One region of the Shewanella sp. Actino-trap-3 genome, then DNA from elsewhere that is predicted to be linked to it. Evidence: predicted binding sites of a transcription regulator. Region 1 holds the regulator's gene; the other holds the start of a gene.
The links. The regulator MetJ, encoded in region 1, represses methionine synthesis genes. The targets are predictions, from matches to a motif close to TAGACGTCTAGACGTCTA.
Positions count from the first base shown of each region.

Region 1 (16,270 bases):
AAGAAGGTTTAGCAGTATTAATGGAGATGCTAACGCTTAGCTCAAATCCTGGACGTGCTCGGCGTATCAGTGACCGCGTATCCGCCGTCGACATGGCTGAACAAGGAGCTGACTTTATTGAGGTCTATCGCTACTTTAGAAACCTTAATCTAAGCTCAAAAGACAGCTATCGGGTTACTCAACGGGTGTTTCGTGGTGGCATGGTCAGCGGCGGTAGTTTTTTCACCAAAGATATTTCTTATGTGCGCGGTTATGTTGAAAACATTAACTTTATTCGAAGTGCGATTAGCACCGGATTACCTGAGTTAATCCCAATGCTATTTTTAGGTAAACTCGCCATCGAAGATATTCCGGTACTGTATCAGGCCTACCAAGAAGGCATTATTGCTCAACCGAAATATTTACCGCGTATGTTTGCAGATATTAGTGGCCTTTATGCTTGGTTTGGTTTTTCCTCGGGTATTGGCAACATCGATTTAAAAGGGGTCCAGCGTCATTTTGCCCGCCAATTCAAAAATGTTACGCCAACCTCCGCGGTCGACTTATTTGAAGATTCAGAGTTTGACAACAACTTCGAATAAACCACACTGGAAATCTAACAGGCTAAATGTGACATAGTCGCACTTAGCCTATTAAACAAAGAGCAGCAAGACACCTTAGTAAAGGTTGAACTAACGCCTATTGCATGGCTGTAATAAACGTTAAAAACTCATCGAGCTAAAAACCACGGTCGATGACATACGCCTCGCCGTTACACTCTAAATAAACAGCACAAGATGGGTAATTAACTTTGCCGCATTGCTTCAACACAATGGCATTACCGCCTCGTTGGGTCACTTGTAATTTGAGTGACTTAATCATTGAAGACGTACTTGGGAGATCATCTAACTTCTCAGGATTCGATGAAATTTCACAATATGAAGTGGTCACATCGCCAAGAAACTGCGCTTTGAACCTGGATATTCCTGTAGAGGTATAGGTATCAACCCCTGCTATCGTAGCGTTGCCTAAAGCAAGTGTACCCGCATTGGTTCGCAGTGACAGGTTAGAGCAACCCGACACTAGCACCGCGATCAACATTGCAGCACTTGATACCGTAAAAACAATCTGCCTCATAAAAATCCTTTTTAAAAAGCATACTCATCAATGTGCTGATGAACATGCTCATAGTCACTATTGTTAAACTAGATTAACGAACTAGATAGCGCAGCTATTTTGCCGAACTATTTTCAACATCTAGGCTTTGGCTTTTAATCCACGTTGCTTAATAAAATACTCACGGGTTAAGCCAAACACGACCGGGCTTAATAACACTAGCGCAATTAAGTTGGGGATCGCCATCATCGCATTCAATGTATCGGCTAGTAGCCAAATAAACTCTAATGAGCTGACGGCGCCTAAAGGCACAACTAAGGTCCAAAGAAGACGAAATGGTTTTATCGCTTTATCACCTAAAAGGTACTGAACACACTTTTCGCTGTAAAAACTCCACCCTAGAATAGTGGTAAAAGCAAACACAGCCAATGCGATTGCCACAATGTAATTACCCATGGGCAATGCATGAGAAAAAGCAAGTGAAGTCAATGCCGCGCCGTTTTCACCAGAGGTCCACGCACCAGAGACTATAATTGCTAAACCGGTAATTGAACACACAATAAGCGTGTCAATAAAGGTGCCTAACATCGCCACTAAGCCTTGCTTTACTGGGTTATTGGTTTGTGCAGCGGCATGAGCAATTGGCGCACTACCCAAGCCTGCCTCATTTGAAAACACGCCTCGAGCCACACCAAAACGGATCGCAGCCCACACAGCCGCCCCCGCAAAACCACCTTGAGCCGCGACTGGATTAAACGCACTGTGTATAATTAATAAAAATGCCGCCGGTACTTGATCAGCATTCACAATCAATACCGCTAAACCCGCGGTGATATAAAACACTGTCATCAAGGGCACCAGCTTACCGGCCACTTCAGCAATGCGCTTAATACCGCCCATTAACACCGCACCAACCAGCACCATCAACACCACGCCTGTGACCCAATTAGGTACGCCAAAGTTGCTGCTCATGGCATCGGCAACAGAGTTAGCTTGTACGGTATTACCAATACCAAAACCAGCAATAGATCCAAAAATGGCAAATGCAGTACCTAACCAAGCCCACTTACTGCCTAAGCCATTTTTGATGTAGTACATCGGACCGCCAACGTGGTTACCATTAGCGTCTGTCTCACGAAATTTCACCGCCAGTACCGCTTCCGAAAACTTGGTCGCCATCCCGACAAGCGCTGTACACCACATCCAAAATAATGCCCCTGGACCACCAATAAAAATGGCCGTGGCCACACCGGCAATATTACCGGTTCCGATGGTCGCAGATAAAGACGTCATTAACGCGTTAAACGGGCTAACATCCCCTTTTTCAGTTTCATCAGTGACCTGACGACCCGACCATAATAATTTAAAGCCTCGGTTTAGCTTCAAAATAGGCATAAACTTTAGCCCAATCGACAAAAACAACCCGACGCCTAAAATCATAACCAGCATGGGAACACCCCATACGATACTATTAATCATACTGACAAATTGTGTAACTGCTTCCATGTAAAAACCTCTTATTGAGTAACGACTTATGTCGAAAGTTGTCATTATTATTGTTTTTTAAACGGCTCAATTGCGTTGGAATATAATAACCTTTAGATGACCCCTATATTAGTTAACCATAGCAACTGTGCATGCACAGGTAGTAATCATCGTTAACTTAACAACGCTGTAGCGACATCTGGCTATGATCAACATAAATAGTTTATTGTTCTAGAACGACGTTTAACGTATCCAGACCTTGCTTTACATCAGCACTTATCAAGGTGTCAACGTCGACAAATAAAAACATTACCTTTGTTGAATAAGCACAATGACCACTAAGACCCCAATTAACTTTTGTTTGATTAGTGTTAACGGCTTCGGTGGTCATATAAGCAGGTTTAGTCGCTTCAAAGGGTGAAAAAACCGTCATTCAAAGTCGATACGTTTACCTTTATCTATGGCGATAATTTGTTGCTCGCCCAAACCTACATTGGGATTTTCACTTGCCTAGGCTGATACAAAAACCACTGTCGCATCGGTACCAAGATAGCTTTTCACCATATCGAGATCCTTTTGCGCCCACTTGCTAACGTTATCTTGGTTTTTTAGATAGTTAACATAATCAAAAACCTCAGCAATCGGCCTATCTATGGTAAGAGTGCGGGTAACTAAATAATCTTTTTGAATAAATAGCGCGATAACAAAAGGTATCGCAATAATAGCCGCGGCGATAACGAGCGTTTTTCTCAGCATTAATATCCACTGGTGTACATAAGATATAGGTCAGTCTTTAAGGCTTCGCCAAAAACTAATAATCTCAGTATACCGACTAACAGCAGGCTAACAACAAAAATTAACACCGATTTAACAGTACTATATCATTAAACAAGCCGCTTAAGTTCCTGCAACGAGTAATACTAAAAGTGCGATTGTATTGGCTAAGAAGCGTCTTAAATGATCCGCGCCAGCCACCACTATATCCACTGATCATTTAACCCAGTAAGATCGCTTTCAACCTCGCCCGTATTGACCACACCTTGAGGTTCAATAATCATGATTTTACATTCATCATTCGCCATAGGTTTATGCTCAACACCTTTGGGAACAACCACCATCTCACCTGCCTGAAGCGTAATATCCTTGTCACGAAAAGCAATATGCAAGGTCCCCTCAATCACTATAAATACTTCGTCAGTATCAAGATGTTTATGCCAAACAAACTCACCCGCCACCTTGACTAATTTAAATTGATAATCATTCAATTGTGCAATAACACGTGGCGACCAATGTTGGCTAAACTGGTTAAACTTATCGTTGAAGTTGATGACTTTTGCTTGCATAGCGGCTTCCCCTAATGAGTTATGATTCTGGTTCTGGCGATGGCAAGTAAGTTTCGACGGGATCGATATTGAATTGTTGCACCAGCTTAGCCATACATGACTGACAAATACATTGGTTATCCGCTAAAGTAGGCAAAGTGGATGTTGCTTTATACTGCGCAATGACAGATGGCACATGCTGCGCTTGCTTAGCACACCAACAAGCATTGATGTCTAATCCTTGCTCCATCGCACAGCCATTGGTTTGCTGGCATAATGGACAAGTCTGCGCTGTGGGTATTAGTAATGTCATCGCCCTGCCTATGATGGTGAGAATAAATGAGTAGGTAGAGTGACTATAATGACATTTAGCATCATTATGCTCAATAAGCGCTATGGGTATGACATTAGAGTAAATAAATTGAATACCTACAAAAATACCCACCAAGCGTTAACTCAATGGGCATCATTTACAGCGATTCATTGTTTGTAAATCAAAGTTTATATAAATCAAAGCTTATATAAATTAAAGCCTATATAGCTCAAAGCTTACGAACAACTAATATCAAGGTGTAAGACTCTTTTTAAGCGGAAAAACAGGATACGACTCAGTCCCCAAAACAGGCTTACCTGCAACGGATTGACCGTAAAACCCTTGATGCTTATGGTAAGTAGCTTGCGTTTTGCTCACATCGCCGTCAAAACGAGGATCTTGTGGCCGATCAAACGAATTAACATAGGCGGCTACATCCCAAGCTTGCTGAACAGTGAGTTGCACACTTTTACCCAAAGGCATATTTTCATAAATAAAATCAGCCGCGGTATTGACCCTATGCATGCCGGCCCCCCAATTAAAACTTTGAGGGCCCCATAATGGTGGTAATACTGCAACACCTGCAATTATTTGTCCTTGGCCATCGCCACCATGACATGCTTGGCAATGTGCTTGATATACTGCCACGCCGCGTTCTGGAGAATAAACTAATTCTGGTTGAGGTGCTTTAGGAAAACCACGCCCAGGTAGCTGGCTTAACGCTTTGATATCTAGATGTTTAGTGATGGAGGCTGGCATAGGAAAATCATCCCGCTTAGCGCCTTTAACCAGCTCAGCATCAGACAATTCAGGCACAGGGCCACTGAGGTTATATTGTTGCATTAATCCACTCATACCGAGCCAGTACGAATAAGCAGATATTGCCACTAATTCGGGCGAACCAGATGCTGGCGCTTTACCATTCATCGAGTAAGTAAAACAGCCTTGAATACGTTCTTGAAAACTGTTTACCTTATCATTTTTCTTACGATAAGCAGGATACGCAAAATAGGCCGCCCATAATGGCGATGAATTAGCTTGTTGCCCTGCATTCATATGACAATTAACACAATTAAGTTGATTGCCAACGTACTTATCGCGCAGCTGCTGAGTATTAACAAACAATTGGTAACCCAGTCGAACTTTGTCACCAAAATCACCTACAGGAATATCAGTTAATGGCGCAGGTTGCAGATAGATATCAGCCGATTTTTTGTCTACCGATGGCAAGGCAGTTTGACGATCGGGCAATGTGGTTGTGGCCTCAGTAGCTTTTACTGTCAGCTTGGGCGCAGGATCGGTTGACAGTTCATTGGCCTGTAAAGGCACACTAAACAGGACACCAACGGTCATTAGCAATAATAATTTCATAGCCATGTCCTTATTTTAAATTGGCAAAATATTGAGATAAACCATCAATTTCGGCTGCGGTTAATTTCAAGGCAATATTGCCCATCATATTGTCTACATCGCCACTGCGAGTGCCATCTTGCCAGGCTAATAGTTGGGTTTTAAGGTAACTGGCTTGCTGACCGGCTAAGCGAGGGAATTGCCCGCCACCCACTCCCGATGGACCATGACAACTGGTACAAGCCGGAATAGTCCGCGACCAATCACCTTGAAAGGCGATTGCTTCAAAAGGATCGCTAATGGCCACCTTATCACCACGAAATTGCAGCTGGATCTCATCCACTGGCTGGTGACTAAAATAATCTGCTACCACGGCGATATTGTCGCCCTGCACCGTCGCAGCCATGGCTAACATGATCGGATTTTGACGTTTATTTGCGTGGAATAACTTCAGTTGATTGCTAATATATTCAGCCGACAACCCCGCTAAACGAGGGCCGATAATATCGATGCCTTGACCTTGAGCGCCATGGCAGGATGCACACAACTGCGCGACTGCCGGAATAGCTTGTTGTGGGGAAGATGTTTCTGCGGCTTGAGCTTGCATAACATTAACCATCGTTATGCCAGCCAACACACTGAGCACGTAAAAGGATGTTTTCATCATCACACCTCTTTAGTCATTAATTATTGTCATACCACCATAGGCCAAAAAAATTGAAAAAAGAATACGGCAAACGTCTAATATTTAAACAAAAAACCGTTAATATTAAACAAAAAAACCGCTAATGAGACCATTAACGGGGGGTAATTTGAGTAAACGCTACACTCTGTTACTTCGGACGCACACCCAAGGTATGGCAAATAGCATAAGTTAACTCAGCGCGGTTTAGGGTGTAAAAATGAAAATCTTTAACCCCTTCACGAGACAACACTTTCACCATATCAATCGCAACATTAGCCCCGACAAGCTGACGCGTTGCAGCATCGTCATCGAGGCCTTCAAACTGGCGGTGTAACCAATGCGGAATGGCCACGTTAGTCATATCAGCAAAACGCTTGGTCTGCTTAAAGTTAGTCACAGGTAATATCCCCGGGATAATCTCCACATCAATGCCAGCCGTGACGCAGCGATCGCGAAAACGCAAATAAGATTCAACATCGAAGAAAAACTGGGTAATCGCACGGTTGGCGCCAGCATCAATTTTCTTTTTTAAGTGGATTAAATCAGCTTGAGCATTACGCGCATCGGGATGCACTTCTGGATAAGCAGCAACCGAAATATCAAAGTCTGCAACAGAGCGTAATAAGCGCACTAAATCATTAGCAAAACGCGTTGGTTTTGGACTGCCATCAGGTAAGTCCCCCCGCAAGGCAACAATATCTTTAATGCCAGATTTCCAATAATGTTTCGCCAATTCAACTAACTCTTCATCACTGGCATCAACCAACGTTAAATGCGGCGCGGCAACTAAGTTGGTTTCTTTCTGGATACGTTCAATCACGCTATGAGTTCGGTCGCGGACGCCTGAATTGGCACCATAAGTTACTGACACAAATTTAGGGTTTAACGGTTCTAAGCGACGAATAGAGTTCCACAAGATCTCTTCCATCGCTGGCGTTGAAGGCGGAAAAAACTCAAAAGACACATTAATATCATTTAGCTCAGACAAGCTCTGGTTTAACGATTGGGCATGTTGTGCATGATGAAAAGCCATAATGTGTTCCTTCAACTTCTGTAAAACTTCGGAGTCTATACCAATCAGCAAACTTACATTATTTAGCCGTTTGGACGTCTGTATGTCCATATACTAGTTTAACTGTATTCTAAGTCAAGCTAAAAAACCATCAATGCGGTCAATTTAAGTCTACGCCTAAATTGCAGGCAATACAGATAGCGCTAACTAAGTGGGTTACGCAGACATCGGTGTGTGTCGGTAAGTCTTTATGACACCATGAAGAACTACCATGGGACTAACACCATGGGACTAATACTAAGGAAGTTTCGTATGCGATTGATGAGAAGCTAAGCATTACCTTGATCAAGCTTTACCACTTGTTTGATGGGTTAACATGAACTGAGTTTGTAAGTTGACAATGAACCAACGCAGCCGAGAAAATTTATCGTCAGGCATAAAAAAGCCACCCTTTAGGTAGCTTTTAAGCAGTGCGGATAACCTTAAGAAATTACTCGTAATCAGTGGAGTAAGTTTCTTCATAGGTGTGCGAGTAAAGTTCAAACAAGTTGCCAAACGGGTCTTCTAAGTACACCATTTGGGTTAGATTGTTGTCGTCTTCTGGGTGGTAGCGCGTGATATCCATACGTGCTTTACCGCCATATTGCACAGTACGTGCAATTGCACCTTCAAAGTCATCTGTTTGCAAACAAAAGTGGAAGATACCAATACGGGTGAAATCAACTTCATGACGTTCTTGACGATCTTTCATTTCAAACATCTCAACACCAATACCGTCAGTCGTGACTAAGTGTGCAATGTTAAAGCCTTTAAAGCCTTCACCAAAAACGGCCACACACATTCTGCCAATCGCAGTTTCACGTTCTTCTTGAACCTTAGTGTTACCCATTACCACTTTTAGACCCAGCGCTTTAGTGTAAAACTCAACCGCTTTATCCATGTCGCCAACCATCAAACCTACGTGATTCATTTTCATAACTTACTCCTAAAAAACTATTGATTAATTCGTCATTTGTTTCGATGGAGTAATCTTACGGCGAACGAGGCATAAATAAAAATTATCAAATATTATTAAATTAATAACTTTAATTTATGATTTTAATTTATGATTTTTTGGTTAGTTGAAAAAATAGAAGTTAATCAAGCAATGGCTCAGCCTGAGACAATTAGACAAGTCCAGCACAGCAATAAAGCTTGAGATCAATCAGGTAGAAATGCAGTAACGGGTTTTATAAATGGCTGGTAAGTGCAGAGGCAGTGCAGAGAATTTGATGAACCTAACTAATTGTCAGCAGGCATATTTACTTAGTCAAATAAGCTAATGCTGTCTATTGATTGGTGAGAGGATCATATGCTTTAGGGAGATTAATGGCTCTGTCTTTCTATTTCTAGTTCAATTTCTAGTTCTATTAATAGTGCTGTATGTGCATCATTTGCTGCGTATCTTTTCTGATGTTCGTGTAGAGGAAATATTGACCAATTTGATTGTTGTGCGCTCTTCGATAGCCGTTGATTAAAAAACATTGCAACTGCAACTCTAGCGCCAACGCGTTGTTTCACATGCGCAAAACGCATCACTTTTGAAGATAGTTCTTCTGTATTTACTAATTTAATTCCAAATTTTCTAAAAAGAATTTTTTTATCTTCTTTCAATCCAAAACCTACCTTCCTTATTGTTGGATCAGATAATATTTCTGCAATTGCAGTAAAATTTTCATAAAATTTTGTAGGAAATAAGAATACTTTAGATTTTGTGGCTAGCTGAATTAGATGAGGTCCATCACTTACCTCACCTTTTATAAAACAAGGTTTGCTCTCTGTATCAAACCCTAAACAAGAGTGTGATCTTAACTCCGCTATTGCACTTATCGAGTCTGCTTTGTTTGTGACAACGATTATATTCTCTAGACTAATACCTTCATAAATGGGTAAATCTCGAATTTTCTCCTTTGTTGGCCTTTCCATTGAGTATCCTTCTTTTCCACAGAGTGAGTATTCATCCATTGCGCTGTTTGCAAGGCATAAATCGCTTCTTGGATTTGCCCGATGCCACATCCAAATGATTAGGTAACGCTTTACTTAACCTAAGATGCTATAGGAATTCACTTTTTTAAGGTAGTTATTTTTTTGTACAATATTTATGCTAATTGCTTGTTCTGATTAGAGCTTTTAAGGCTGGTTTTGAGGTGTTTTATCTAAAGGTTGCAGGACTCAATAACATTGAGGCCGTTGAAGACTCTTTATAAAGGAATGCGTGAGCCTGACAGGCCTTTCTCGCACATCTGACCTATATGGATATTGGAAATGTCATTATGATGTCGGGAACATCATTGACCATGTGCTTCAAGGCATTCAGGCATCCTGCCTATCAGAAGCGTTAGCATTTTCACTCTTTGTAATAAGATAGGGCAAAGGGCCACAACGTTAGTGGCCGCAGGCCATCAAAGCTAAATCATAAAGAATGACAAAAAAAGACCATTAACAATGGTCTTCCTCAACAAACCTACTCTTGCAAAAGGTCTTTGCAAATATGCACCAAATCCGACTGTACCGCCGCGGCAGTCACCTCACGCCCAGCCCCTGGACCGCGGATAATCAAAGGGTTACCTTGATAAAATGCACTGCGAATAACAAACACATTATCACCTGGGGTTAAGTTAGCGTAAGGATGATTGCTATCAACCCATTGTAAGCCCACTTCCGCTTGTAGTTTGCCTTCGACCTTATCCAGTGAAGCCACATAACGCAGTACCTTGTTTTGCTCGGCAGCGGCTACATATTGTTGTAATAAATCATCATCTAACTCGCTGATACGAGACAAAAAATCCTCAAGTGACAACTCAGCTAATGCTTTAGGCACCAAAGAACTAAGACTAATGTAGTCTAACTCTACCGCCAAGCCTATTTCACGGGCTAAAATAAGCAGTTTCCGTTGCATGTCGCGGCCCGATAAGTCATCACGGGGATCCGGCTCGGTAATCCCTAAACTGCGAGCTTGAAGCACTAATTCAGAAAAGGGTTTAGTGCCGTCATAATTTTCAAACAACCAACACAAGGTGCCAGAAAAGATGCCACCAACGGCCTCAACAGTGTCGCCACTATTACGTAAGTCATTTAACGCATGCTGAATAGGTAAACCTGCACCACAACTGGCGTTATAACGCCAAAATAATCGACGATTACTTAATTGCTGCTTTAATTCACGATAAAATGGCAATGGCCCAGAACCGGCTAATTTATTGGCACTCACCACATGGATACCATGGGCAAACAGCTGTGGATATTGTAAGGTTAAGGCGGCACTAGCACTGATATCTAATGCAACAATTTCATCGCATGATAATAGTGCTAACTGCTCAAACAGTTTGTCATAATCCCATTCAATGCCTTGCTGTTGATAATCGAGTTGCCACCGTTCAAGGTTAATACCGTCATTGGAGATTAACGCTTTTTTCGAGCCCACTAGACCCACTAACTCAACAGAGGCTTCAAGTTCACTATTTAATGCTGGGCTAGCCCGTTTAAATAAATCAATCCACGCCTCACCGATATTACCCACCCCAAGCAATAACACCCCAATGCGCATTCTTGGACCGGCACAACGGCGATGTATTTTCTGGGTCAATAAACTCACTTGAGCTTGCGGCACTAAGGTCACTAAACTTAACGCATCTTGATAAATAGGTTTCGCATCACGACTCAGTAGTCGGGCAAAACTGCGTCTAAAGTGGTGCGCATCAGCACTGACTAACGCCACCAGGCCTAAATCAGTTTGGGTACTCAATTCTTCAATCGCAAATTCACTGCGGTACCGAGTAAGCAAAGATTGCACTTGTTTCTGGCTTTCAAGGGTAAGGGCGAGTTCAAACTTATGCTGTGCCAACGACCAATAAGCTAACGGCGTGATGCCTGCTTTATCTAAAATCGTCAGTAATGGTTCAATATTTGAGTTCATTTTAAAACTAAACAACAGCACTTCATTTAAGTTGGTGATTACCGGTGCGCTCGCTGATGAACTCAGTGGCGCAATTAAGGTAAAATCTGTGTGTGAGGCATAACTAGAGCGTACAGCTAAACTCACTGCAGTATTAAACAATGGCTGTAAGGTACGAGAATGCAATACTGGCGAACCTAATCGCGCTAAGCGATCCGCTTCCGCTAATGACATACTCTTTAGTAATTTTGCATCATTAATTTTGTTCGGGTCAGCATTAAATACCCCTTCAACATCAGTCCAAATTGTCACTCTTTCTATGTCGGCTAAACTGGCAATCAAGGTCGCACTAAAGTCTGAACCATTACGGCCTAATAATAAGGTATCACCCTGACGATTAGCACATATAAAACCGGTAATAACTAAACGTTGTTGTGGATGCTCTGCCAATAAGGCTTGAACTTTCTGACGCGACTGCGGCACTAAAATATTAGGTACAGCCCCTTCCTCAGCGACAAGAATAGAGCAAGCATCAACATGATTGGCTGCCACCCCCATTTCTCGTAACAAAGCCGCCATCAGGCGCGCGGACCAACGTTCACCAAAACTCACCACTTGATTAAATTGGTAATCATTGCGTTGCTCTAAGGATAACAGACTGACTAACTGAGATTGGTCAGAAGACAAACGTTCGCGCAAGTCTCGCGCTTGTTCATTGGATAATAATTGTTCAATTAACGTTTGTTGATAGCTAATCAGAATTTGTAGTTGCTCTTGCCACAATTGACTACTGTCACGCAGGCTGAGTAATTTGTATAAAAAGTTAGTCGTTTTTCCGGCGGCGGATACCACCACTAAATCATCACTTTGACCATGTGTAAGAAGAATATGTGCAACACGGCGATAGCAATCTGCATCCGCTAAACTTGAACCACCAAACTTGTGTAAATGACTTCGCGCCATTACTGACTCCTTAAACAACTACGACTTGTGTTGCGACTGCTAGACTTCTATTTTGAAATGAATAGTGTTGCAAGTGCATATTTTTACTATTTTACTTAATTTGGGCGAAACCACAGCTAACTTAAACTCGAATTAAGCTAATTTAAGCCAAATTAAGCCAAATTAAGCTGATTTAATCGCGTTAACAGCAGCTAAGCCAGCTTTAATGTCGGCCACAAGGTCCTCAGCATCTTCAATGCCAACCGATAATCTCAATAAAGTCTCTTTAATACCAGCCTCTTTCCTTGCTTGTGGGTCCATCGCTCTGTGGGTCATCGTGGCCGGAACAGCGACTAAGCTTTCCACTCCGCCTAAACTTTCCGCAATACTAAACAGGGATAATGCCTGTAAAAATGCCTCCACTTCAGCTTCACCACCGAACAACTCAAAACTTAACATCGCGCCAAAGCCTTGTTGTTGTTTTGCCGCAATGTCGTGACCAGGATGGTCTTTTAATCCCGGATAATACACCTTGGACACCACAGCACTGGCACTCAATAACGCAACAATTTTTTGCGCATTACGCTGATGCTCACGAATTCGCACCGCTAAAGTGCGCAAGCCACGCAAGGTTAAGTAACTGTCAAAAGCAGATCCCGTTAACCCTAACGTATTTGACCACCAATGCAATAATTCACCCATTTCAGCATCTTTAGCCACCACAGCGCCACCCACCACATCACTGTGACCATTAATGTATTTAGTGGTTGAGTGAATAACAATGTCAGCACCCAATAACAAGGGTTGTTGTAATATTGGCGATAAAAAGGTGTTATCTACCGCCACTAACGCACCGACATCATGGCAGGCTCGGCTAATAGCACTAATATCGACCACCCGCAGCAGTGGATTCGATGGCGTTTCTAACCAGACCATTTTCGGTTTTTGGGCAATGGCTTGGTTCAATGCTTGTGCATCAGTTTGATCAACAACCAACAACTTAAATTGACCTTTTTTAGCCAAATGCGTAAATAGGCGATAACTACCACCATAACAATCATGCGGCACCACTAATAAATCATCTGGACCAAGTAAGCTAGTCACTAAGGTAATGGCGGCCATGCCGGTGCAGGTCACTACGCCTGTTGCACCTTGCTCAAGTTTGGCCAGCGCGTCACCTAAAATACAGCGGGTCGGATTACCCGATCGGCTGTAATCAAACTCGCGCGGATTGTTGTGACCATCGAAGGAATAATTGGTTGATAAATAAATTGGGGGCACTATGGCGCCATGCTGTGTGTCTGTTTCAATACCCTGGCGAACGGCCAATGTGGCGCTTTGATGCTTAGTCATAATTGACTCCTAAAAATGTCACAAACACACAAAGAGATGTCTAGACGTCTAAATCTACCGAAGAGATCTTCATCCGTCAACAAAAATAGACGCTTAGACGTCTAAACATCAAGAAATCTATTTGCATCGAGATTAAATATTCGCAATAATTTGACTAGAGAGTGTAACGGTTTAAAATCTGCACCGTATTTATCGTTAAGGGTAAGTTAATGACTGAATGGAATGGCGAATATATCAGCCCATATGCCGAACACGGCAAAAAAAGTGAACAAGTAAAAAAGATAACAGTTTCTATACCTCTAAAAGTACTAAAAATACTGACAGATGAGCGTACCAGACGCCAGATAAACAATCTGCGTCATGCAACCAACAGTGAACTGCTGTGCGAAGCATTTTTGCATGCGTACACAGGTCAACCTTTGCCTTATGATATTGATTTATCAAAAGATCAACCTGACAGCATTCCAAGTGAAGCGAAAAAATTAATGGATGATATGGGGATCGAGTGGGAAGAGCTCGAATAATTCACTGGTTAGTGATTACCTCACAAACTGTTAAACTGCCCTTTTAAGAAGCAGTGATGTTTTTAACGAGAATTTATGATGCCATTTATCGATCCAACAACCTTGATACTGGCATCAGTTATCGTATTTTTTGGCGCACTAACCCAAAGCTTAATTGGTTTTGGGTTAGCCGTTGTTGCCAGCCCGCTGCTGTACATTGTTAATCCTCAATTAGTCCCAGTGCCTATTATTGTCATGGGTTTTGCTATCTCTGCCATGACACTTTTTCGAGAGCGCGGACACTTACAGTTTAATGGTCTGCAATATGCGCTATTAGGCCGTATTCCTGGGGGATTCTTAGGTGCTGGATTATTATTGTTTGCGCCCCAACCCATATTAGGCTTAATTATTGCGGCTATTGTGTTTATTGCCGTGATCCTGAGTACCTATCGCGTTACCGCACCAATAAATCGCAGCAGTTTATTTATCGCCGGGGTATTTTCGGGCATATTTGCTAATATCGCTGCCATTGGAGGTCCACCAATGGCTATATTGCTTGCAGGCAAAGATGCCAGTCAATTTCGCGCCGCATTATCAGCATTTTTCGTGTTTAGCTCATTAATTGCGCTAGCTATTCTAGCTGTTGTTGGCTTAGTAGAGCTCAAGCACTTATGGTTATCACTGTTGTTATTGCCTTCAGTGATTGCGGGCTACCTTGTCGCTGGCCGATTAATTGGCCGCATCGATAAAGACAAAACCCGTATGGCGACATTAATATTATGTAGCATTAGCGCAACAATATTGGTCATCATGTCGGTCAACACATTAATCTCTGCTAATTAATCTCTGCCTATTAACAGCCCCTTTTTTTTATCGCATACGATTCAGACATAAACAACAACACATTCTTATATGTGGCCGAACATCTATCATTACCTAGTACCATGTTACCTAACAAAATTTTATCCTCTGCACAATAGATCTGCATCACAGTTGTTCATTAGATTTTTTTCAATTAACTTTTTTTCAATTAGATTTTTCTCATGAATATGATCTACTTCAAATTAACAGTACCTACTTTTAGGTAACATTCTTTACAGCAAAGAAATAGACATAAGTTTGCAAACACACCAACCATAAAAAGCCTTATAGAGGATAAAATGATGAACACATACGTTAAACTTGGTATCGCAATCGCCATTGCATTATCACTCGGTAGCCAAGTAATGGCAGCCGATGGTGGTAACCCTAAAAAAGGCAAACACCTGTACAAAAAAGAATGTAAAGCGTGCCACAGTGTCAATAGTGAAGGCGTAGAACTCACTCCAATGACAAAAACCATGAGCCAGTGGGATCGATTTTTTACCCGTGACATGCACAAAGCTAAACCCGCCATTTTTGAAGCCTTATCAGAAAAAGACCTGAAAGACATTCAACAGTTTTTGTATGATCACGCAGCTGATTCAGACCAACCAGCAACCTGCGGTTAAATCATCAATGCTGAGCACCTTTTCGTCCTAAGCGAAAATATCAGCCAATAAACAAACCGAAAAAAATAGTGGGGCTTAGCCTCAGGGAAACTTACACCAAAAAATTGCCAAATTGAACTGACCATTTGGTAATTAACGGAGAGAAATACCATGAGAACTCTCATCTCAATATTAGTTGCCAACGCTCTTTTTATGAGTAGTGCAAGCCTAGCGGCAGACACTGATTCGCAAAAAATTGCCGACCTGAAACAACAACTTGCCAGCGTTACCGATGATCTTGACTACTTAAGCTCGCGGGTTGACAAAACCGAGCGTCATACGGCCTTAGATAGAGTCGCAATCACAGGTGATTTTAGAACCAAAGCACATTCATTACATTATCAAAATGTCACTTGGAACCCAGCCATGAATGTCAATTTTTCTGACTTTGGCGCTAAAGCCATGTCAGGAGTATTTGGCGATCCTAATAGTGCCACTTCACCATTAGGCCAAATGATGATGGCTAACCCTGATTTAGCCAGCGCGTTTCAAAGCGGTGCGCTAAATGGCGTTATGCCAATGCTGTTAGGTCAAAAAACTCAACAAGATATTGATAACGATATATTTTATACCACGCGGTTGCGCCTAAACATTAATGCTAAAGTATGGGATAACGTCAGCTTTGCCGGACGCTTGACCATGTTTAAGAGCTGGGGAGACTCTAGTGGGGTTAAAGTGTTTGACTCGTGGAACTCATTCACCATGGACGGCACCAGTAGCGGCAGCACCAGTGGTGATGAATTAAAA
Region 1 covers NZ_PJCE01000001.1:3,772,046-3,788,315, reverse strand. Annotated here, with positions in the region: gene CXF80_RS16330 (flavohemoglobin expression-modulating QEGLA motif protein) at 1-581, shown strand, start outside; gene CXF80_RS16325 (hypothetical protein) at 718-1,116, opposite strand; gene CXF80_RS16320 (alanine/glycine:cation symporter family protein) at 1,237-2,601, opposite strand; gene CXF80_RS20545 (hypothetical protein) at 2,804-3,013, opposite strand; gene CXF80_RS20540 (hypothetical protein) at 3,091-3,336, opposite strand; gene CXF80_RS16310 (cupin domain-containing protein) at 3,558-3,923, opposite strand; gene CXF80_RS16305 (cysteine-rich CWC family protein) at 3,943-4,215, opposite strand; gene CXF80_RS16300 (c-type cytochrome) at 4,468-5,586, opposite strand; gene CXF80_RS16295 (c-type cytochrome) at 5,597-6,184, opposite strand; gene metF (methylenetetrahydrofolate reductase) at 6,399-7,283, opposite strand; gene CXF80_RS16285 (VOC family protein) at 7,753-8,238, opposite strand; gene CXF80_RS16280 (3'-5' exonuclease) at 8,628-9,227, opposite strand; gene CXF80_RS16275 (bifunctional aspartate kinase/homoserine dehydrogenase II) at 9,766-12,159, opposite strand; gene metB (cystathionine gamma-synthase) at 12,322-13,491, opposite strand; gene metJ (met regulon transcriptional regulator MetJ) at 13,701-14,015, shown strand; gene CXF80_RS16260 (sulfite exporter TauE/SafE family protein) at 14,091-14,837, shown strand; gene CXF80_RS16255 (c-type cytochrome) at 15,155-15,484, shown strand; gene CXF80_RS16250 (DUF3373 domain-containing protein) at 15,635-16,270, shown strand, end outside.

Region 2 (16,270 bases), 1.6 Mb from region 1:
CCAAAATATCGGCTTGCCTTGCTCTGCTTATCATTGTCGATAACCACCCAAGGCGGCACCGGGATCCGAGTAAAAAAACTCATTGCCACAAAAAATAGATTCAACTGCCGTAACCACTTTATCTCGCCAGACATCTTGTACCCTTAAACCGCATTATTAACACCAGCACCATAGAGACTGGCCATTTTATTGTGAAATTTCAGTGTAGCTTGAATTAACGCCAATGCAGCGCCAGTGCCCTCTCCAAACCTTAATCCCAGCAACAACAATAGTGGGGTTAAGGCTGTTGTAATAGAAGCTTATGTCCTTGCTCTTGCCACTGATGAGCAAAGACTCAATAATCTCTTGATTGTGGAAATAATGTTACCGCAACTCATGCTGCAGCAGTAGCGATAAAACCATCAATCATCACTCATTTTTTTTGTTCCCTAGCCACTAAAATCGCCCCAATCATTGACACGATTCTAACGCCAGCTAAAGGGCTAAAATGGCCCATGAACAGACTTACTCATGACGATGTAAGTCTAACGCTTGGTTAATTAATCGGGGTTTAGTGACCAAGGTTGCATCATCAATTCCCGTGCATCGACCAATACACGGCTCAATAAATTGCTCAATACATTGCTCAATACATTGCTTAATACACTGCCTAACACATTACTCAATACACTGCTCAACATATTGCTCAACACACGGCACATTACGCAATAATGATATTCAGCATAGCTGACATTACCGCAGTTGCGGCACAAGTATTGCTTATAACCATTTTACCCAAAGCAATAACATTGCAACCAGCACCAACAAGACGTGCACCCGCTGACGAGTAAGCTCTATCCCTTAGGCGACTTTTCAAGCCCATTGCGGCCGCTAAATGTATCGCCTGAGTACCTGCGCCTAAACGTTGAAGATAACATTGGCTTGGCCCGTTAGCGGCTGTAATATCGGGCAATCAATTATCTCAAGCTCAAAACCGACTTAACGACACTTGTCAGTCAATGAGATCGTTTAACGGCGTTGACGCAAAATAAACAAGAAAAATACACTACCCAAAGCGGCAGTGATAATACCGACAGGCAATTCTTGGTTCGATAAAATACATCGCGCTATCACGTCAATCCACACCATAAATAATCCCCCCAACATCGCGGTTAAGATCAGCGGCTGACGTCCGGAAAACAATAGCCTAACCGTGTGCGGGATCATCAACCCCACAAAACCAATGCCCCCGCACGTCGCCACCAACATCGCGGTGATCAGTGAACACAGTAACAACATACTTAAACGCAATTTAGCGACATTAATGCCTAAGGTGTGAGCGGTTTCATCACCCGCTTTTAGCGCCATAATTTGCCGTCTAAACGCCAACATAATTAACAAACTAATACCAACTGTCACACTGGGTAATAGTAAATTAGACCAACTGGCTTTGGCAAAACTGCCTAAGCTCCAAAATAATACTGATGCCGCGGCCTGTGGGCTAGAGAAATACAACAGCAAACTAGTTAGTGCGCCGAACAGAAACGAGGTCGCCACACCAGACAACAACATACGTTCAACTTGACTACTTTGACCAGAAGCCGACAATATAAACACAATCAATACCGATAAACTGGCGCCAATAAATGCCCCAATCGGTATGCTTAACGTCGACCAAGACCACCAAGGTTGTGCCGTAAAGCTTGGTTTTATCGACAATGCGCCTGAAAATATCTCCGCAAACAAGCCTGTTTGGCTGAATAATGACACCACCAACACAGCACCAAATGACGCCCCAGAGCTAATGCCAAATAAGTAAGGGTCGGCTAGCGGATTACGGGTCACGGTTTGCAATACGCTGCCCGCGATAGACAAGCCAGCACCAGCCACAAAGGCTAACAAAATCCGCGGCAAGCGTAATTCAAGCACAATACGTTGGCTCAACTCGATAGCATGCTCACTGCCATCAATAGAACTCGGTATGTCATCCCCCCATAAAGTATTGAAAATGGTCAATACGTCATTAAGATCAATATTGGCTGCACCAAAACTGGCCGAAAAAATAGGGGTAAGTAGCGTGGCAAATATCAACAAACTGAAACACACATAATACCGACGTTGCGATGCATCAATCATGATCAGAGCATCCTTTCTTGCTTGCCCGGTAACCATAGAAATAACTGATGAGGGGGTTACCATGTTGTGGATGATCGTTGACGTGGCAGCAAACGCCAAACACCTCACTAATTTGCCGCTCGGTGAGTACTTCTGTTGGGGTACCTTTAGCAATTAACCGCCCTTGGTCGAGTAGCAGTAATTTATCGCACATCGCACTGGCTAAATTCAGGTCATGTATAGAAGCAATAACACTGATCCCTAGTGATACGACGAGTTCAAGGATTTGAATTTGATAACGAATATCTAAATGATTGGTAGGTTCATCTAATATAAGAATATGTGGCTGTTGCACAATGGCTCGGGCAATAAGTGCACGTTGTTTTTCACCACCAGATAATAGCTCATACTGTTGCTGCGCTTTTTGCTGCAATCCCACTTTGGTTAATGCACTTAAAATACGTTCTCGGTCTTGCGCTGTGTTGGGGTCAAACAAGTTTTTATGCGGTGTTAGCCCCATTGTCACTAACTGCTCAGTAGTCATATCAAAATAATGCGGGGTATCTTGTTGCACCACAGCAATACTCTGCGCTAACGATTTAGAGGAAAAACCACTGATGGGTTTGGAAAAAATTTCAATATTGCCGCTAGTTGGCTCAATATAACGATACAAGCAACGTAACAGACTCGACTTACCCGCACCATTGGGGCCAATGAGCCCTAGCATTTGGCCTCTAGGCAAACTGAAATCAATATCAGCTAGAATGGTTTTATTATCGACTGTCCAAAAGAGATGATTGACATCCAATACTGATTCAGACATGTAAATGACCTCGCCATGTCCAATTAATTAACACATACATCTATTTAATAACTCCCCTAAGTCACCCGCTTAGGCATGGATATTGAGGCAATTCAAAGCTGGTATCTGACTTGTGCACCAATGGTTAATTGGTCCATCTACAGTTGCGGGTACAGTTTGGGCTTATCCCAATTCCCAATACCTTGAAAGGCACTATGATTATGGCGCTATGGTTCTGATGAGTCGATTATAACGCTATGGTTATTAAGCTATTAATATGATGCTTCGATTATAACGCTATCAATATAAAACTATGATTATAACAATATGATTATTACGCTATTAATATGACGTTATAGTAATAATTCTATGACTATCAATATGACGCGTTAAGCCTATGTAATGCTCACTTTAGCTACCTTGCTATCTATTACAACAGATTGAAAACAGTCAAGCTTATCAATATCGTCAAGCCAATAGACATCGAGCACCATAATAGCAGCATAGGGGATCGCTAGGTTAGCGAATAATCCGCTACATTGGCCAGCCTTAAGCACATATTCCATTAAGCAACGCATCATGCCACCGTGAGTCACCAATAACGCACCGGGGCAATTGCCAACTTGAGCAGCTTATTTCATCTCAAACGGGTCATTTGTTTGACTAACAAGGCGCATTGACCCGTCAATAGCGAGCCTATTGCAAGTTAAGCAACGCAGTTAGCAGGATAAAGGATTGTTGGATAAGCCGTTATCTCCCGCCCTGAGGTTAACGAGTACGGCTATGTTACCAAGACCACCACAGAAGATGGCAATGTCGTTTATGCAGGAGTAATTAACGACCTTGAACGCAGTCACTTCTCGACATGCTGGCTCCTGCATGTCGAGGTCGTTTGGGTATGTGACCATTGCCATTACAAGATAATGGCAGTAATTTACTCCCTCTCGCTAAATTTTTTGATGTTTCTTCACCAAGCCAAAGTCAGCCAAAATCGCGTAGGCACAAGGAATAATAAATAACACCATCAAGGTAGAGGCAAAGATCCCGAATACGATTGAGACAACCAAGGGCTGTACTACTTGCGCCTGAAGACTCGTTTCGAGCAATAGGGGTAACAGACCTGCGGCCGTCGTCAGCGACGTTAAAAATACCGCCCTAAATCGTTCCCGACTGGCACTTACAACGGCTTCATGAACGCTATCACCTTCATCGACATGATGACGTATATATTGCACCAGCAAGATAGAGTCATTGACGACTATGCCTGCAAGGGAGATAAAGCCCATTATCGATGGCATAGATAGGTTATAGCCAAGTAGCACGTGCCCCCAAAGCACGCCTATCAAAGACAAGGGTATTGCCAACATCACCACCACAGGCTCGAGGTAACTCCTGAATTGAAAACTGAGTATGACAAAAAGTCCAAATATTCCGATAAGGAATCCCTTACCAAGAGAGGCGCCCGTCTTCGCCGTCTCTTTTGCCGAGCCTTCGAAGTCGACCTTAACCCCAGGATAATCTTCAGTGGCTTGCGGCAGCCAATCGGATTTTATCTTAGCTAATGTTTCGGTGGAATTACCCTTGCGGTTGTCAACATCGGCCATCACGGTAACCGAACGTTGGCTATTGATCCGCTGAATACGGACATAAGATCTTTGATGCTCTAATTTGGCGATCGCCGACAGAGGCAACTGCTCCCCATTGGCTAACATAATGGGAAAGTTAGCCAATGCATGAAGATCGCCTGCTTGCTCCTTATTCAGCCTAACTTCAATTTCGATATTCTCGGGCCCAATTTGGATCTCATCGGCCCGTTGGCCAAAGAAAGCACTTCGCAGTTGACTGGCGACCAACTGACCATCGATGCCGAAGACTTCCGCTCCGGGCCTCAGACTGACCTTAATTTCCTCTTTCCCCGGACGCATATCATCGAGAATACCGTTGATACCGTCAAACTGGGCAAGATAAGATTGCAGCGAAACCGAGGCCTGCTTTAGCATATCCAGATCATCACCTAGCAGGCGAACCTCGATATCACGACCCGCAGGCCCCATTGTTGGCTGCTTAAAGACCATAGACAAAGGGGCTGCTAGCTCAACCGTACCGTCGCGCCAATCTTCGATAAAATCTTCTATCAGCGTATTTCGAGTTTCGGCCGACAAGAGATCTAACCTAACCGTCGCCACATGAGGCCCTTTCTCGCCCGCATCGGCATTAAAATTAAACTGTGCGGTAATATCTTCAATAAGCTCAACGCCCTCTTCCACGTCTTGGGTATAGCGAGCAGCCGTCTCTTTAGCACTGAGGATCACTTGTTCGACAACCTCCTGAGTCGAGCTCAATGGGCTGCCAGGTGGCAGGATAATTCTCACTTCGGCGATATCACCATCAAGCTCCGGAAAGGGCAAGAATTTCAACACGCCACCTGCGACCAGCGCCACAGATGAGAGCAAGATACCTAAGGTTATGCCAACGCTGGCGTAGCGCCAATGCACCACAAACCTAACCGCATTGACGAGTGTCGTATTACGAAACGTTTCGAATGCGGCTAAAAAATCTCGCTTAAATTTAAGCTCAGGCCTAGGCGCTTTCTTGGGGACATGGCTTAATGAATGGTTTAAATGGTTGGGCAAAATTAAAAATGCCTCAATCAAACTGATACTGAGCACCATAATCAGCACCGTCGGGATAGCCGAGAGTACGGCGCCCATCTGACCATCGAGACCAAGTAAACTACTGAAGATTAAAATGGTGGTCAGAAACGAGGAGACCACGCCTGGGGCAACCTTTTTAACCCCTTGAACCACGGCATCATGTGGCGCTAAGCCCCGGTCGACATGGGAGGCGATAGACTCGGCGATAACGATGGCATCATCCATCATGATCCCGATGGCCATAAGCAAACCGACTAAACTCATGATGTTAATGGAGACGCCAAAGAGACTCATCAAATAGATGCCGCCTAAAAAGGCAACAGGAAGACCTGCCGATACCCAAAAAGAGTAACGCAAAGAGAAAAATAACCACATGCTAAAGAAGACTAGGATGATCCCTTGCCAGCCATTGGTTAACATCATATCCAGACGATCTTTAAGCAGCGACGAGAGATCGTTGGTCAAGGTCAAACTCACGCCATCGGGCACACGTAAACGCTCTTGCTCGATAAAACGGCTTACTTTCTGTTTTATTCTTAAGGCATCATCGGCTTTGTTCTTCTTCACCTTGAGTATGGCGGCGTGCTGCCCGTTGAAAAAGATGTGCTCTTCATCGAGTTCAAATCGGTCAGTCACGGTGGCAATATCGCCGAGTCGGACCACGCTGCCGTCGCTGGTAGAGGCCACGATGGTTTGCTTTAACGCCGCTGGCGTGACTTTGCGCTCATCGAATCTGAGCAGCAGATTTTTATCTTTTAACTCAATATTACCGGCAGGGATCTTCACATTTTGCCGACCCACTTCATCGGCAATGTCGGTTGCAGTCAGCCCCAAACGGCGCATATCGATTTGATTAAGCTCAACCCGCAGTTGATGATCGGAAAAGCCAACAACGGATACCAGACTCACTCCGGCATCGATTTTCAAGCGACGTTTGAGATCCTCGGCATAATGCTTCAGATGGGGCCAGCTGGCATCGGCCGAAATAGCGATATCAACAACAGGTTCGGCCCAATCGAGCTCTTTAACGATCGGCGGTTCAATTTGTGATGGAAAGTTTTTAATCCCATTGATCTGGGTTTGCACATCCACAATAGCGCGCCCAATATCGGCTTTACCGTCCAGCTTGATAGTCATGGACGCGACGCCTTCTTGTGCGTCACATTTTACTTCTTCGACATTGCCTAGCCCATCGACCGCATCTTCCATACGCAGACATAGACTTTCTTCCACTTCTATCGGCGACGCGCCGGGATAAACCACGGTAGCGGTAACATAGGGAGGCGCAAACTCTGGAAAAGTCTCACGTTTTATTGATCCCAAACTCAATAATCCGAGCAAGAGTAGGCTGAGCATCAACAAATTAGCTAAGGTCGGATGACGGGTGATATAAGCGATCACTGACCGGCCTCCTCTCGGTTCACCTGAGATTGCTCAGCAGCATTAACGTCGAGGTCTGATGAGATATCTCTTAAAGACATCCCCGGGATAGCGGGAATAAGATCGTTGAGCACAATGTTATCACCAACGATAACGTCTGCTTTAATAGCCACTTGATCTTGATTACGGAACAAAATGGTCACCGGTTTTATCATCAGTTTATTATCCGAGCTCATCAGATATAGCTTGTCACCGTGAAGCGCCTTCTCGGGGACGATAAAATGTGGCTTTGCCTGGCCGTATATCCGCGCTGAAACAAACATTCCCTTGGTCAGAGGAGGCCGACTGAATGGCTTAAGCTGACGAATATCCTGCTCAACCTCAAGATATAAGCCGATGGTAGCCTGATTCGGATTAACCGTTTCTGCCACCCGGGTGACTTTAGCTGGCCAAGTAAAACGATTGCTTCCTACCTGAAACTCTACATCGGCTTGTAATGCTAAGAGCTCAAAAGAAGGTAGACTATTTTGTTCAGGGATCATTTCAATACTGCTGACTAAAGTGCGCATGTCCTGCAGTGATATTTCAGCCATTATCTCCGCAGTACCGAGTTGGTGAGCGATCAACATAGTTGATCCCATGGCAACCACCTGATCTTGCTCAATGTTGATATCGGCCACTCTGGCATCGAAGGGCAGCACAACCTTGGTTTGTTTCAGTCTTCTGCGGGCATCTTTTAACTGTGCAACATCGACGCTTTGCTGTGCTTGGCTCACTTTTCTATCGTCGGGAAGGAGCTTAATTGAGTTTTGCAGATCTTCCACCAGCTTGGTTTGTACCAACAAGGACTGATGCTGACTTTCAAGTTCAGAAATCGACACCAAATTACGCTTTTTGAGGGTGAGCTTACGTTGATATTCCTGCTTAGCCAGATCCAGTTTCTGGTTCTCTATCTGCAGGCTGGTATTGAGATTTCGCTCCTGCTGATCGAGCCTTGTCAGTTGTGCCGACGTAGCATTGAGACTCGCTTGTGCCTGTGCCAGCTTCAACTCATATTCCAGAGGGTCTATCTCTAGCACCAAGGTATCCTTTGGTAACATTCGGCCCGTTTCAAGCTGAGGGTGGCGGTAGATAACTTTGCCACTCACTTCGGCGACGGCTTGCCATATATGCTTAGGTGTCACGCGACCAAACCCCTGTATTCTTGGGGCCAGCAAGGTTTTGTCCAGGGTGAGAATGTCAACCGCCCTGGCTTTATCATAACTCTGGACAACCGAGGGTGATGGTTTTAGGGCTATAGCTAAAAATAATATCAGCATTCCGCATAGGACACCGGGGAGCAGAAAACGTTTCTTATTACTGGTCATTATTTTTGTCCTTTGTCGGCATCAAGCCTCTTGCAAGCAGATTGGTATTTTGCTGTGCAAGTTTCATTAAAAATTCTGGGGTGATTTGTATACCGAGTCGACTCAAGAACCCTTCGGGCACAATAAATGGAAAGATCATCATCGAAAAAAAACTCAGTTGAGCGCAATGGATATCAACATCATCGTGCAACAGTCCCTTAGCTTCGAGTTTATCAAACATCATGATGTCATCCACATTGACAATTTCGTTAAACACCTTGGTTATCTCTTTATTTTCAGGAATACTTTGATCTAGGCCTGCCAGACGGAAAATTAATCTTGGGAAATGGGGATGCGCTGACATCACTTGATAGTAGGTCTGCATCAAGCTTGCCGGGCCATGGGCTTGTTTTTCTTTATTCACCTTGTAGAGCTCTTGTTTCACTGGAGCGGCCGTCTCTCGCAACATCGCGATAAACAGATTTTGTTTAGAGCCAAAGTAATAGCGAATAAGCCCGGGATCAGTGCCTGCAAGCGCCGCGACATCACGAACGGTAACCTGAGAGTAGTCACGTTCGACAAAAAGAGACCTTGCAGCCTGAATAAGCTTATCGCGATTTTGGGTCTCTCCACTGGGGCGTCCCACTTTATTCTTGGTATCAGGCATACAGAATTCCTCAGTTAAAGAATTATTTTAAGAGCAGAGCACATTAATTGGCAGTGAAATAATTCCACAAAATCAGCGGTAACGAAGAATACAGCTATTAACAAGTTGTTAAATATGAATAAAAAACTATAACAGCATGAGTATAACCCTTTATGTTTAGCGGGGAGGTGATTTGGTTAATGCTTTAGAACCTTTGTATAACCATGTAGGTTTTTTATCTAGTGCCTTCTGGCAGAAGACGGTATCTGTCATTAAACGTTTCTCCCTATGCTGCAATATTGGCTACATCGTAGGCTTTACCGCTTTTCAAGCTTGTGACAAAAATTGGCAATATGTTGCTGAAACAGCTTGAGTTCCGCCCTATAACTCAACTCGGTTTTAAAGCCATAGTATGTTGTAATTTGGATGCTCAGGTGTTCGGCCTCATTGGGCTTGTCATCCTCAACCTGTTTGACGACAAGCAGCCTGAAGCAATCGAATAAGATAATAAACATATATTGATAATAAATTTTTATTAAACATAGGCTTAGATCAATAAAAAACACCTACTATTATGTTGATTGGTTGAACATTTCTGCGGCTAACTGACGTCCCCCATCGCTTAACCCAAGTAGAAGTTAAATCAGCCTTGCTCTGGCGGTGAAAACTCGCGTAGTATAGACGTCTATACGTTTATATGTCCAAAAGGCTATCTTAAAAGGTAATCATTTAGAAGATGCGCATTGTAAGCAGCAATTGTAATCAACAGTTGTACACAGCAATGATGTTATCGCCCTATTATTGTAAAAATAAGGGTATGCTTATCTCAATCAAGGTATCAAGCAACATAGTGATCAAAAGGTAACTGTTATGGCTAAATCGACTTCTTACAGTCAAACACTTGAACAACTTAATGCATTGTTAGCGCAGCGTATTGTGATTTTAGATGGCGCCATGGGCACCATGATCCAAGACCATAAGTTGGAAGAAGAAGATTATCGTGGTGAGCGCTTTAAAGATTGGCATTGCGATGTTAAAGGCAACAATGACTTATTAGTACTCAGCCAAGCGCAAATCATTAAAGATATTCATACTCAGTACCTATTGAACGGTGCCGACATTATTGAAACCAATACCTTTAACGCTACCACCATTGCTATGGCCGACTACGACATGCAGTCACTGGCCGCCGAAATTAACTTAGCCGGTGCCAGAATTGCCCGCCAAGCTGCCGACGAAGTGGCTGCGCAAACAGGCTTGCCACGTTACGTTGCCGGCGTATTAGGGCCAACTAACCGCACCTGTTCTATCAGCCCAGACGTGAACGACCCAGGGTTTCGTAATGTCAGCTTTGATCAACTCGTCGAAGCCTATGTCGAATCGACCAGCGCCTTAATCGAAGGCGGCGCCGATATCATTATGGTTGAAACCATTTTTGATACCTTAAACGCCAAAGCCGCCCTATTTGCGATTGAAAAAGTATTTGATCAACTTGGCGATCGCTTACCGGTTATGATCTCCGGCACCATCACCGACGCATCGGGCCGCACCTTAACCGGCCAAACTACCGAAGCGTTTTATAATTCACTGCGCCACATTAAGCCGTTATCCATTGGCCTAAACTGCGCCCTTGGGCCAAAAGAGCTGCGTCCTTACGTTGAAGAATTATCGCGTATTGCCGAATGTTATGTCTCAGCCCACCCAAATGCGGGCTTACCCAACGAGTTTGGCGGCTACGATGAAACCCCAGAAGAGATGGCTGAAGTCATCAACCAATGGGCCCAAGAAGGCATGCTCAATATTGTCGGCGGTTGTTGCGGTAGCACCCCCGCCCACATTAATGCCATTCGTGAAGCAGTACTCAGACATGAACCAAGGCACATTCCAGACATTCCTGTGGCGTGTCGTTTGTCGGGGTTAGAGCCACTGACCATCGATAAAAACTCGCTATTCGTCAACGTCGGCGAGCGCGCCAATGTGACAGGCTCAGCCAAGTTTTTACGCTTAATTAAGCAAGAAAAGTTTGAAGAAGCCCTCGATGTGGTGCGCGAGCAAGTCGAAAACGGCGCCCAAATTATCGACGTCAACATGGACGAAGGCATGCTCGATGGCGTGGCTTCCATGGCGAAGTTTTTAAACTTAATTGCCTCTGAGCCAGATATTTCACGCGTGCCGATCATGATCGACTCGTCTAAATGGGAAGTGATTGAAGCGGGCCTTAAATGCGTCCAAGGCAAGTCGATTGTTAACTCGATTTCGATGAAAGAAGGCGAAGCCAAATTTATCGAACAAGCCACCTTAGTGAAACGCTATGGCGCCGCCGCCATTATAATGGCCTTTGACGAAGACGGCCAAGCCGACACGCGTGAACGTAAAACCCAAATCTGTACCCGTGCTTACCGTATTTTGGTTGATGTGGTCGGCTTTCCACCAGAAGATATTATTTTCGACCCCAACATCTTCGCCATTGCCACCGGTATTGATGAACACGACAACTATGCTGTCGACTTTATCGAAGCAATTAAAGACATCAAAACCACCTTGCCACATGCGATGATCTCCGGTGGTGTGTCTAACGTGTCATTCTCGTTTAGGGGTAACAACCCAGTACGCGAAGCGATTCATGCGGTATTTTTATACCATGCCATTCAAGCTGGCATGGACATGGGCATTGTCAACGCGGGTCAGTTAACCATATACGATGATATAGATCCCGAGCTTAAAAAACGGGTTGAAAACGTAGTACAAAACTTACCTTGCCCGGTTGCCGACTCAAGCAACACCGAACAGCTACTCGACATCGCCGAAACCTTTCGCGGCGATGGCTCCCAAGTGGCCAAAAAAGAAGATTTAGCCTGGCGTAGCTGGCCGGTGTCCAAGCGGTTGTCGCACGCCTTGGTCAAAGGCATTACTGAATTTATTGACCAAGACACCGAGGCTGCACGCCAAGAAGCCACCCGCCCACTTGATGTGATAGAAGGGGCATTAATGGACGGCATGAACGTAGTCGGTGACTTATTTGGCGCGGGCAAAATGTTCTTACCGCAAGTGGTTAAATCGGCTCGAGTGATGAAAAAAGCCGTTGCTTACCTTAATCCTTATATCGAACTAGAGAAGGTTGCGGGTCAGTCAAACGGACGAATTTTAATGGTCACCGTAAAAGGTGATGTGCACGACATCGGTAAAAATATCGTCGGCGTCGTGCTCGCTTGTAACGGCTACGAAGTGGTCGATCTTGGGGTGATGGTATCGGTTGATAAAATTCTCGATGCCGTTAAAGAGCATAATATCGACATCATCGGCATGTCAGGGCTCATTACCCCAAGCCTTGATGAAATGGTCCACAACGTGAAAACCTTCCACCGTGAAGGCTTAACCATTCCGGCCATTATCGGCGGGGCGACTTGCTCTAAAATTCATACGGCTGTGAAAATAGCGCCGCATTATCCACACGGCGCCATTTATATTGCCGATGCATCCCGCGCCGTGCCTATGGTGTCGAAACTGATTAACAATACCACCCGCCAAGCCACCATCGACGAAGCCTATGCTGAATACGACATGATGCGTGAAAAACGCTTATCGCAAACCAAGCGTAAAACCTTAGTGTCGATTGAAGCGGCGCGTGAAAACCGTTGCCAACATGACTGGGAAAACTACCGCCCATTTACGCCTAACGTGTTAGGTCGCCAAGTATTTGATGACTACCCGCTAGATGATTTAGTTGAACGTATTGACTGGACACCGTTCTTTAGAAGCTGGGAACTGCACGGTCATTACCCTGAAATTTTACAAGACAAAGTGGTCGGTGAAGAAGCGGTTAAATTATTCGCCGATGGCCAAGCCATGCTGAAGCAAATTATTGCTGAAAAGTGGCTTACCGCCAAAGCCGTCATCGGTTTATTCCCAGCCAATACCGTTAATCACGACGACATTGAACTGTATACCGATGACACTCGCACCACATTGGAAATGACCACCCATCATCTGCGCATGCAACTTGAACGCGTGGGTAACGACAACTTCTGTTTATCAGACTTTGTTGCTCCTAAAGACAGCGGCGTTGCCGATTACATGGGCGGGTTTGCGGTGACAACAGGTCACGGTATTGATCAACATGTAGCCCGTTTTGAAGCTAACCATGATGACTACAATGCGATTATGCTCAAATGCTTAGCTGACCGTTTAGCCGAAGCCTTGGCCGAGCGTATGCACGAGCGCGTCCGTAAAGAGTTTTGGGGGTATGCCGCCGATGAAATACTCGATAACGAAGCGTTAATTCGCGAACGTTATAAAGGTATTCGTCCAGCACCAGGTTACCCAGCGTGTCCGGATCATACTGAAAAAGGTTTGTTGTGGGATTTACTCAAACCCGATGAAACGATTGATTTGAACATCACCGAAAGCTTTGCCATGTACCCAACCGCTGCAGTGTCTGGCTGGTACTTTGCCCACCCAAAATCACGTTATTTTGGCGTGACCAATATTGGTAAAGATCAAGTTGAAGATTATGCTAAACGTAAGGGCATGACCTTAGCAGAGACAGAGCGATGGTTGTCACCGATATTGGACTATGACCCAGAATAGAGAGTGATCCTGAGCAGAGAGTGACCCAGAGTAGAGAATGCTCCGGAATAAAGAGTAACCTTGAGTAATCACGGTTACTCTTTTTTATGTCCAAACTTCGTTTGGATATAGGTCGAAAGGTTTATACATTTTATGGCCTGCGGCCACACCTATTTTAGAAACAAGAGTAGATCGCAAGGATCCACCCTGCACGGGCAAAAAAAAGGGGAACGTTTTGATTCTGTAATTTCGGCAAGGTTGGAGTTATATAATGGTTATAACTATGACCACGTTTTGTATTGTAGCGCTTTAGTATGTAATTCAGCACATTAAGCTTCACTTCATCAAAGTAATTCTAACCATTGCTTAATCTATGATTCTGACATGGCTAATGCTTGTTATGCAGTAAGTTTGCCTTGTTTGAATATCATTAAAACTGCGATTTATTGATAGGTGCTGCCATTGTGTTTTAGCCAGCCGCTTTGGTGTTGTCCGCGTGGATCGTGGTGAGTCCAATGGATGACGCCGCCTTTATTATTGAATTCATAAACGCCAAAGAACTCGACCGTATCGCCAACAGTTAAGCCGTCTATGCGCGGGGCCAAATCAATATTATGGGCAACGAGTAAGGTACTGCCACTGGCTATTTTTAAAATAAACCGCTGGTGGCGACTGCCTTTTAGGTCGTCGGCAAGTATTTTTATCACCTCGCCTGAACCACCAATTTGAAGGTTACTCTGCCTATTCTCAATGGCATTTTGTAACGCGTTATCACTGTCAACGGTGTAACCAGCGTAAACGTTTTTTACAATTTGAGTGGTTTGAACCTTTTTATCTAAAAAACCAAATAATGCCAAGCCAAGTAAACAGATGACTATTATTTTTTTCATGTTTATCAAATCCCTTTGTAATAACAATTAAAATGATATTAAGTGAAAAACGCGAGTTATTGTCGCGTTTTCTATTAGCTAAATTCTATCTATATCTACTGCCCAACAGTTTATTTCAGCGACTCTAGCCATTGGTTAAACGATGATGCGGGCATAGCGCCAGATTGTTGGGCGATTGTTTTGCCTTGTTTAAATACCATCAAAGTTGGGATCGAGCGGATATTAAACTGCGCAGCTAATGCTTGTTGCTCTTCGGTGTTGAGTTTGCCAAAACGAAATGCAGGTTCCCACGTTTTCGCGGCTTGGGTAAATACCGGCGCAAAGCTTTTACACGGACCACACCAGCTAGCCCAAAAATCAACCACCAGCGGCAATTCTGATTTGTTAGCATGGTGGCTAAAATTGGCTGCTGTCAGTTCAATCGGCACACCAACAAAAAGGTTTTGTTTACACTTACCACAAGTTGGTTGTTGTTCAAGACGCTCTTCAGGGACGCGATTTAACGTATCGCAATGGGGGCAAGCTATGATCATGGTTAGTCCTTATCCACTTCATTATTGAGACTATTCAATCATAAACCTAGTTAGTGTGTTAAACGAATAATCGTTTAATTTTCTCTATCATTTATGGCCTGCGGCCACCAACGCTTAAGTTCGCAAGGTTCCACCCTGCACTGGCTAATTCATTATGGCCTGCGGCCACCAACGTCGTGGCGCTTCACCCACACCAGACCAAGAGGAAACCAACGGCAGTTCCCTCTTTACTCTTTATAAAAGAATTGGCCCAGCCGCCTCGCAGGATTTTTCCTAATGACTTAAATAACAGCAGCGAAAAGTCGCCATGGGGATCGATCCAGCTTTTGACTTCATTTGTAATCGGCTTCGGCCCATTTTGTTGTAAATAGTTAAAATGCTAACGCTTCCGATGGTACATCCTGTACCGCGAAAGCTAGCTGGCATCTGATAGACAGGATGTCTGAATGCCTTGAAGCACATGGATGTGCGGGAAAGGCCATGGCCAGCTCACGCTATTTTCTTCAACGGCCTCAAGTTCAAAGCTGAATTTAGACATTTTCAAGCAGAGACTAGCTCGTTTTTGGACAGAAACGTTTTAGAGTTTTAGCCTACTGCCATTAGGAAAAGTATGACTATGAGAGTCGTTAACGCCTTGCTAGCAGTTCAATGCCTGCCAAAGTGTTTCTGTTACTTTTTTGAACTTAATTTCACCCACTTTAATTGGGCTACAATTAACCAGAGGCGTAGGGGGAAATACTATAACCTCCGAAGATTCAACCATGTTTGGAATATCTACACTCGAATGATAATGCTGAATTGAGTCACAGTTAAAGCTTTTCGTAAAGCCTCCGCAAGGCTCTCTGAGATAACTAGGTTCAAATTTACTAACTGCCAACGAATGGGAAACACCATCAACAATTATAATAACTTCTGATAATATCCATTTAACTTCGTCTGTGCTTATTGCTTCAAATCCGAAAAGCACTCTGCTTCCATGCACACTAATTTTGAAAGATGATTTTTCAGATTCGTATCTAAAAGTATTTGGATTTTGTCCACAACCGTCAATCGTGGTTTTACCAAAGTTACCTTCTGGTTTCATGAATGTTGATGTCGAAGGTGCACACCCAAGTAAACAAAAACTGAAAATAATTAAAACTAGAATCTTGCTCATGACATTCCTTGTTTAATTTCTTGTATGGTGTTGCGATCCTGACGCATGGGGGAGTTCAAAACACAACAATATCGATTAGCTCACACTGATATGTTCAGTAATACCGTTTCAGCTCGTATCTTTAAATGAATTTCTTTGATATGTTTTATTGTAAGCAGAGTCGCACTATGATTTATTTCAGGAGGGAGTGTGAGGAGATCACT
Region 2 covers NZ_PJCE01000001.1:2,195,199-2,211,468, forward strand. Annotated here, with positions in the region: gene CXF80_RS09340 (adenosylcobinamide-GDP ribazoletransferase) at 1-134, opposite strand, end outside; gene CXF80_RS20675 (nicotinate-nucleotide--dimethylbenzimidazole phosphoribosyltransferase) at 144-269, opposite strand; gene CXF80_RS20425 (hypothetical protein) at 540-689, opposite strand; gene CXF80_RS09350 (nicotinate-nucleotide--dimethylbenzimidazole phosphoribosyltransferase) at 701-952, opposite strand; gene CXF80_RS09355 (FecCD family ABC transporter permease) at 1,009-2,115, opposite strand; gene CXF80_RS09360 (ABC transporter ATP-binding protein) at 2,108-2,917, opposite strand; cobalamin riboswitch at 2,997-3,117, opposite strand; gene CXF80_RS09365 (hypothetical protein) at 3,292-3,495, opposite strand; gene CXF80_RS09370 (efflux RND transporter permease subunit) at 3,844-6,951, opposite strand; gene CXF80_RS09375 (efflux RND transporter periplasmic adaptor subunit) at 6,948-8,297, opposite strand; gene CXF80_RS09380 (TetR/AcrR family transcriptional regulator) at 8,287-8,943, opposite strand; gene CXF80_RS20105 (hypothetical protein) at 9,116-9,295, shown strand; gene metH (methionine synthase) at 9,793-13,509, shown strand; gene CXF80_RS09390 (DUF3465 domain-containing protein) at 13,932-14,378, opposite strand; gene trxC (thioredoxin TrxC) at 14,489-14,911, opposite strand; gene CXF80_RS09400 (hypothetical protein) at 15,549-16,067, opposite strand; gene CXF80_RS09405 (substrate-binding domain-containing protein) at 16,257-16,270, shown strand, end outside.
Region 2: the regulator MetJ is predicted to act here: its motif matches at 9,601-9,618, upstream of metH (methionine synthase).